2 linked regions of the Cereibacter sphaeroides 2.4.1 genome follow. The protein of the gene in region 2 interacts with the protein of the main gene of each other region in a pairwise test. Links are inferred from orthologs where the notes say so. Each region holds a gene or a part of one and is shown on either strand. Other genes may lie near its edges. The genes, in order: uvrB and uvrA.

Region 1 (3,241 bases), 970 kb from region 2 along the record:
CTCCCACGCCTTCTGCGCCCAGAGGATGAGCTTGCCATCTCCCCGCCCCGACCGGCCGGCATCGAGCCCGAGCGTGATCCGCGGCGTGAGCCCGTATTCCGCCCAGAGCCCGGTCCAGCTCTCGCCTGCGCCGTCCTGCTGCTGCGAGAGCGTGAGGAAGACGCGGCCCTTCTCGCGCGCCCAGGGCCCCGCGAGACCGGACGCGGGCACAGCAACCATGCCGACAAGCGCGAGAGAGGCGAGAGCGGTGTGCATCGAACGAGCCCTCCGAACCCCCGCCAGCCTGATGCGCCCTAGTTAACGACGGGTTAAGGCCCGCAGGCTACCCTGCCGCATCGAGCCGCCCGATCTCCCAACCGCAGGCGACGCCCACTGGCACGAGCGGCTCTGCGGCATCGCGGAAAGGAGCCTGTCGGCCGAGGCAGACCGGCACTGTGACCGGGCCATCCTCCCGCGCGAGACCGCTGATGGCTGCCCGTCTCAGTGCTCCGACCGGCTTGACGCCGCAGCGTAGCGCCGCCGGCGGCAGCACTGCTGAAACGCCCCCGCGGCGCTTGGTGCGACCGCGCCGGGCTTGCCGGCGGCGGCCCCACTCAGTGGCCCCGGCGGCGCTTGTTGCCGCCGCGCTGGCCCGCGCGGCCGGCCGTGCTGCGGCCCGAGCTCTTGACCGCGGCCTCGGCCGCCTCCTCGACCGCAGTCTGGCGCGCCAGAGGATCGTCGGAAATGGCCAGTTCCACCGCCTCGAGCCGCTTGATCTCGTCGCGCAGCCGCGCCGCTTCCTCGAACTCCAGGTTCTCGGCCGCCTTCCGCATCGAGACACGCAGCCCGTCGAGGTGGGCTGCGAGGTTCGCCCCGACCATCGGCTTGTCGACCTTGGCCGTGACGCGGCTCTGGTCGGTATCGCCCTGCCAGAGGCCCGCCAGCACATCCTCGACGTTCTTGCGCACGGTCTGCGGCGTGATGCCATGTTCGATGTTGTAGGCGATCTGCTTCTCGCGCCGCCGTTCTGTCTCGCGCAGCGCGCGCTCCATGCTGCCGGTGATCCGGTCGGCATACATGATGACGCGCCCGTCCGCATTCCGTGCCGCGCGGCCGATGGTCTGGATCAGCGAGGTCTCGGAGCGCAGGAAGCCCTCCTTGTCGGCATCGAGGATCGCCACCAGCCCGCATTCCGGGATGTCGAGCCCCTCGCGCAGGAGGTTGATCCCCACCAGCACGTCGAAGGCCCCGAGCCGCAGGTCGCGCAGGATCTCGATCCGCTCGATCGTATCGATGTCCGAGTGCATGTAGCGGATGCGGATGCCCTGCTCGTGGAAATATTCCGTCAGATCCTCGGCCATGCGCTTGGTCAGCACCGTGACGAGGACGCGCAGGCCCGCGGCCGCGACCCTGCGGATCTCGTCCAGCAGGTCGTCCACCTGCATCTCGACGGGGCGGATCTCGACCACCGGATCGAGAAGCCCCGTGGGCCGGATCACCTGCTCGGCGAAGACGCCGCCCGCCTGCTCCAGTTCCCACGCGGCGGGCGTGGCCGAGACGAAGACCGACTGCGGGCGCATCGCGTCCCACTCCTCGAACTTGAGCGGTCGGTTGTCCATGCAGGAGGGCAGCCGGAAGCCGTGCTCGGCCAGCGTGAACTTGCGCCGATAGTCGCCGCGATACATGCCGCCGATCTGCGGCACGGTGACGTGGCTCTCGTCGGCGAAGACGATGGCATTGTCGGGGATGAATTCGAACAGCGTCGGCGGCGGTTCGCCCGGGGCCCGGCCCGTCAGATAGCGCGAGTAGTTCTCGATGCCGTTGCAGACGCCGGTGGCTTCCAGCATCTCGAGGTCGAAGTTCGTGCGCTGCTCCAGCCGCTGAGCCTCGAGGAGCTTGCCCTCGTTCACGAGCTGGTCGAGCCGCTGGCGCAGCTCGCGCTTGATGCCCTGAATGGCCTGCTGCATCGTCGGGCGCGGCGTCACATAGTGCGAATTCGCATAGATGCGGATCTGCTTGAAGCTGTCGGTCTTGGCGCCGGTCAGCGGATCGAACTCGACGATGCTCTCCAGCTCTTCCCCGAAGAAGGAGAAGCGCCAGGCGCGATCCTCGAGGTGGGCAGGCCAGACCTCGAGCGAATCGCCCCGCACGCGGAAGCTGCCGCGCTGGAAGGCCTGGTCGTTGCGGCGGTACTGCTGCGCCACAAGTTCCGCGATCACCTGCCGCTGGTCGTAGCTCTCGCCCACGATCAGATCCTGCGTCATCGCCGAATAGGTTTCGACCGAGCCGATGCCGTAGATGCAGGAGACCGAGGCCACGATGATGACGTCGTCGCGCTCGAGCAACGCCCGGGTGGCCGAGTGGCGCATCCGGTCGATCTGCTCGTTGATCTGCGATTCCTTCTCGATGTAGGTGTCCGAGCGCGCCACATAGGCCTCGGGCTGGTAGTAGTCGTAGTAGGAGACGAAATATTCCACGGCATTCTCGGGGAAGAAGCCCTTGAACTCGCCGTAGAGCTGTGCCGCCAGCGTCTTGTTCGGGGCAAGGATGATCGCCGGACGCTGGGTCTCCTCGATGATCTTGGCCATCGTGAAGGTCTTGCCGGTGCCGGTCGCCCCGAGCAGCACCTGGTTCTGCTCGCCCCCCTGCACCCCGGCGGCCAGTTCGGCAATGGCCGTGGGCTGGTCGCCCGCGGGCTGGAACGGGGTCTTCATCTCGAAACGCCGACCGCCTTCGAGCTTCGGGCGGGTCAGCACCTCGGGACGATGCATCGGCAGGTTCGTATTGTTGTGCGGCATGATGATTCCCTTCAGCCGCTTAGATTTGATCCGTTTTTGTTCGCGAACAAGGGCGGAGCGGCAGGTTCTTTACCTTCAATTAACCCAAGACCGCTAGAAAGGCAGGGCAAGCAGCAGAACGCTGTCGGTCGGTTGCACCCCACACCCCACCCACCCCTCCCGTGATCGATCGACAGCCGCTTGCCCCGCGGTTGCGGGTCTTGATCTGCGACGGAAAAGCCGCCAATAAACATGGCATCTGTCAGGGAGCATTTCATGCGCGCGCGTATCTATCAGCCAGCCCGAAACGCCATGCAGTCCGGGACCGGGAAGGCCAAGGGCTGGGTGCTCGTCTTCGAGAGCCGCGAGGCGCGCGATATCGACCCGCTGATGGGCTGGACCTCGTCGGCCGACACGCAGAATCAGGTCGTCCTGCAGTTCGACAGCCGCGAGGCCGCGCTCGACTATGCCAAGGCGCACCGGAT
Region 2 (3,770 bases):
GTCCGCTCTATTCGCTCGTGGGCATCAACACCTGCCCGATGAAGGGCTGAAGGACGCCGCCGCGCCGCCTGCGCGTCGCTCAGGGCGCGATGGGCTGCGGCGCGGCCGCCATTGGGTGCAGGGCAAAGGCGCCGGGGCGACCCGGAGGAAGCGCTGCACCGACGGCGGCCCTTGCAGGCAGGGCGGCGGCTTCAACCGCCTGCCTCAGGTGCTTCCCCGCCCGCTCCGTCCGCGGCAGCGCGGCGCGAGCGGGGCTCGATGCCCCCGAGCGGCGCAGCCCCGGCCTATTCCGCCGCCAGACGCCGGGGTTTCAGCATGTCGCGGAGGTAGCGGCCGGTGTGCGAGGCCTCGACCTTGGCCACCTCCTCGGGCGTTCCCTCGGCCACGATCTTGCCGCCGCCGTCGCCGCCTTCCGGGCCGATGTCGATGATCCAGTCCGCGGTCTTCACCACATCGAGATTGTGCTCGATCACCACCACCGTGTTGCCCTGCTCCACCAGCTCGTGCAGCACCTCGAGCAGCTTTTTCACATCCTCGAAATGCAGCCCCGTCGTCGGCTCGTCGAGAATGTAGAGCGTGCGTCCCGTGGCGCGGCGGCTCAGCTCCTTGGAGAGTTTCACCCGCTGCGCCTCGCCGCCCGAGAGCGTCGTCGCCTGCTGGCCCACCTTGATGTAGCCGAGGCCCACCCGCATCAGCGCGTCCATCTTCTCGCGGATCGAAGGCACCGCCTGGAAGAACTCCTGCGCATCCTCGACCGTCATCTCGAGCACGTCGGCGATGCTCTTGCCCTTGAACCTGATCTCCAGCGTCTCGCGGTTGTAGCGGTGGCCCTTGCAGGTCTCGCAGGTCACATAGACGTCGGGCAGGAAGTGCATCTCGATCTTGATGACGCCATCGCCCTGGCAGGCCTCGCAGCGCCCGCCCTTCACGTTGAACGAGAACCGGCCCGGCTGGTAGCCGCGCGCCTTCGACTCGGGCAGGCCCGCGAACCAGTCGCGGATCGGCGTGAAGGCCCCGGTGTAGGTCGCGGGGTTCGAGCGCGGCGTGCGCCCGATCGGCCGCTGGTCGATGTCGATGACCTTGTCGAGCTGCTCGAAGCCCTTGATCGTCTCGCAGGGCGCCGGCGTCTCGCGCGCCCCGTTCAGCCGCATGGCCGCCGTCTTGTAGAGCGTCTCGATGGTCAGCGTCGACTTGCCGCCGCCCGAGACGCCGGTCACGCAGACGAACTTGCCCAAGGGGAAGTCCACCGTCACATCGTGGAGGTTGTTGCCGCTGGCCTTCACCACCGTGAGGGCCTTGCCGTTGCCCTTCCGCCGCTCGGCGGGCACCGAGATCTCGCGCGTGCCCGAGAGATACTGGCCGGTGAGGCTCGCCGGATCGGCGGCGATCTCGGCGGGCGTGCCGTGCGCCACCACCTGCCCGCCATGGACGCCCGCGCCCGGACCCACGTCGAACACATAATCCGCCTCGCGGATCGCATCCTCGTCATGCTCCACCACCAGCACCGAATTGCCCTGATCGCGCAGGTTCTTCAGCGTGGTCAGCAGCCGGTCGTTGTCGCGCTGGTGCAGCCCGATCGAGGGCTCGTCGAGCACATAGAGCACGCCCGTCAGCCCTGAGCCGATCTGCGAGGCGAGCCGGATCCGCTGGCTCTCCCCGCCCGAGAGCGTGCCGGCCGCGCGGCTCATCGACAGATAGTCGAGCCCCACATTGACGAGGAAGCCCAGCCGCTCGCGGATCTCCTTGAGGATCGCGCGCGCGATCTCGTTCTTCTGCGCGGTCAGATGGCCCGGCACGGTCTCGATCCAGGCGAAGGCCTCCTTGATCGACATCTGCACCACCTGCCCGATGTGCAGGCCGCCGATCTTCACCGCCAGCGCCTCGGGCTTCAGCCGGTAGCCGCCGCAGACATGGCAGGGCCGGTTGTTCTGGTACCGCTCGAATTCCTCGCGCACCCAGGCCGAGTCGGTCTCGCGGTAGCGGCGCTCCATGTTCGGGATCACGCCCTCGAAGCTGCGGCTGACCTGATAGATCCGCCCGCCCTCGTCGTAGCGGAAGGTGATCTCCTCCTCGCCCGAGCCGCGCAGGAAGACGGATTGCACGTTGAACGGCAGGTCCTTCCATTTCTTCTTCGGATCGAAGCCGTAATGCCGCGCCAGCGCCTCGATGGTCTGGGTGTAATAGGGCGATTTCGACTTGGCCCAGGGCGCGATGGCCCCCTGCTTCAGCGTGAGCCCCTGATCGGGCACCACGAGACGCTCGTCGAAGAAGAGCTCCATCCCCAGCCCGTCGCATTCCGGGCAGGCGCCGAAGGGCGCGTTGAACGAGAAGAGCCGCGGCTCGATCTCGGGGATGGTGAAGCCCGAGACCGGGCAGGCGAATTTCTCGGAGAAGGTCGTGCGCACCGGCTCGCCCTCGGCGGGCGCGCTCTCGAAGATCGCGATCCCGTCGGCGAGGTTCAGCGCGGTGCGGAAGCTGTCGGCCAGCCGCGTCTCGATCCCCTCGCGCACCACGATCCGGTCCACCACCACATCGATGTCGTGGCGGAACTTCTTGTCCAGCGTCGGCGGCTCCTCCAGCTCGTGGAAGGTGCCGTTCACCTTCACCCGCTGGAAGCCCTGCTTGCGGAGCTCGATGAACTCCTTCTTGTATTCGCCCTTGCGGTCCCGGACGATGGGCGCGAGCAGATAGCCCCGCGCGCCCTCGGGCATTGCCATCACCGCATCGACCATGTCCTGCACCTGCTGCGCCGCGATGGGCAGGCCGGTGGCCGGGCTGTAGGGCGTGCCGACCCGCGCCCACAGAAGGCGCATGTAGTCGTAGATCTCGGTCACGGTCCCCACGGTCGAGCGCGGGTTCTTCGAGGTCGTCTTCTGCTCGATGGAGATGGCCGGCGACAGACCCGAGATATGGTCCACATCCGGCTTGCCCATCATGTCGAGGAACTGCCGCGCATAGGCCGAGAGGCTTTCGACATAGCGGCGCTGGCCCTCGGCATAGATCGTGTCGAAGGCGAGGCTGGACTTGCCCGACCCTGACAGGCCGGTGATGACCACCAGCTGATCCCGCGGGATGTCGACATCGATGCCCTTGAGATTGTGCTCGCGCGCCCCGCGCACCGAGATGAACTTCTGTTCGGCCATCGCCCCGATCCTCGCGATCTCGTCTTCCGGAACGGCGGATATAGAGGCCCGGGCCTGAGTCTCCAACCGCCGGTCGCGAACATAGTATGAACTTTAACCGGATGGCAGGGTTTATTTCACGCCATCGCCCTGCGGCGGGCAGAAAGCCACTGGTGGAGCAAGATCCCGGCGAGGCTCGGCAGCAGCACGAAGAAGATCAGCCCCCGTGCCCCTTGGGCGGCGATGAGGGCCGCCAGAAGAGGCGTTCCGCTGGTGGTGCCGAGATTGCCGAGCTGCGCCACCGCGCCCGCGGCGCGCGCGCGATCCTCCGGGGCCGGGTTCAGCTGCGGGATGGCCGCGAAGGACGCGCCCTGCACCAGCCCCAGCGCCGCGGCGAGGCTGAGCGCTGCCGCCTCCATGGCGAGCCCCTGCCCCCAGCCCGCCCAGAGCGCCAGCGTCGAGACGATGGCGAGGCCGAAGCCGCCCTGCACCACCTTCACCGCCGGAACTCGCCCCAGCATCCAGACGCCCAGCGTCAGCGAGACGGCGATGGAGGCGAGCGGCATGGCCGAGGCGAGGAAAGCGGGATGCGGCGTCTCGGGCGGCAGAAGCGTCAGCAGCGCCACATAGACGAGCGTGTAGCAGAAG

The links.
Region 1: the proteins of uvrA (region 2) and uvrB interact in binary tests that used the Escherichia coli proteins (3 or more experiments, as listed by UniProt). The link is inferred for Cereibacter sphaeroides 2.4.1 from one-to-one orthologs.

The regions. Positions count from the first base shown.
Region 1 is NC_007493.2:676,424-679,664, reverse strand. What follows is about bases 186-3,114. They hold uvrB (excinuclease ABC subunit UvrB), read right to left. Parts: upstream 2,778-3,114; coding sequence 594-2,777; downstream 186-593. Other genes in these bases: RSP_RS03420 (ETC complex I subunit), read left to right, coding at 3,033-3,114; RSP_RS03430 (hypothetical protein), read right to left, coding at 186-255. In the rest of the region: more of RSP_RS03430, read right to left, coding at 1-185; more of RSP_RS03420, read left to right, coding at 3,115-3,241. UniProt on the Escherichia coli protein: The UvrABC repair system catalyzes the recognition and processing of DNA lesions. A damage recognition complex composed of 2 UvrA and 2 UvrB subunits scans DNA for abnormalities.
Region 2 is NC_007493.2:1,647,780-1,651,549, forward strand. The notes cover bases 85-3,542. They hold uvrA (excinuclease ABC subunit UvrA), read right to left. Parts: upstream 3,144-3,542; coding sequence 285-3,143; downstream 85-284. Other genes in these bases: RSP_RS07970 (MFS transporter), read right to left, coding at 3,260-3,542. Also shown: RSP_RS07960 (YgaP family membrane protein), read left to right, coding at 1-50; more of RSP_RS07970, read right to left, coding at 3,543-3,770. UniProt on the Escherichia coli protein: The UvrABC repair system catalyzes the recognition and processing of DNA lesions. UvrA is an ATPase and a DNA-binding protein. A damage recognition complex composed of 2 UvrA and 2 UvrB subunits scans DNA for abnormalities.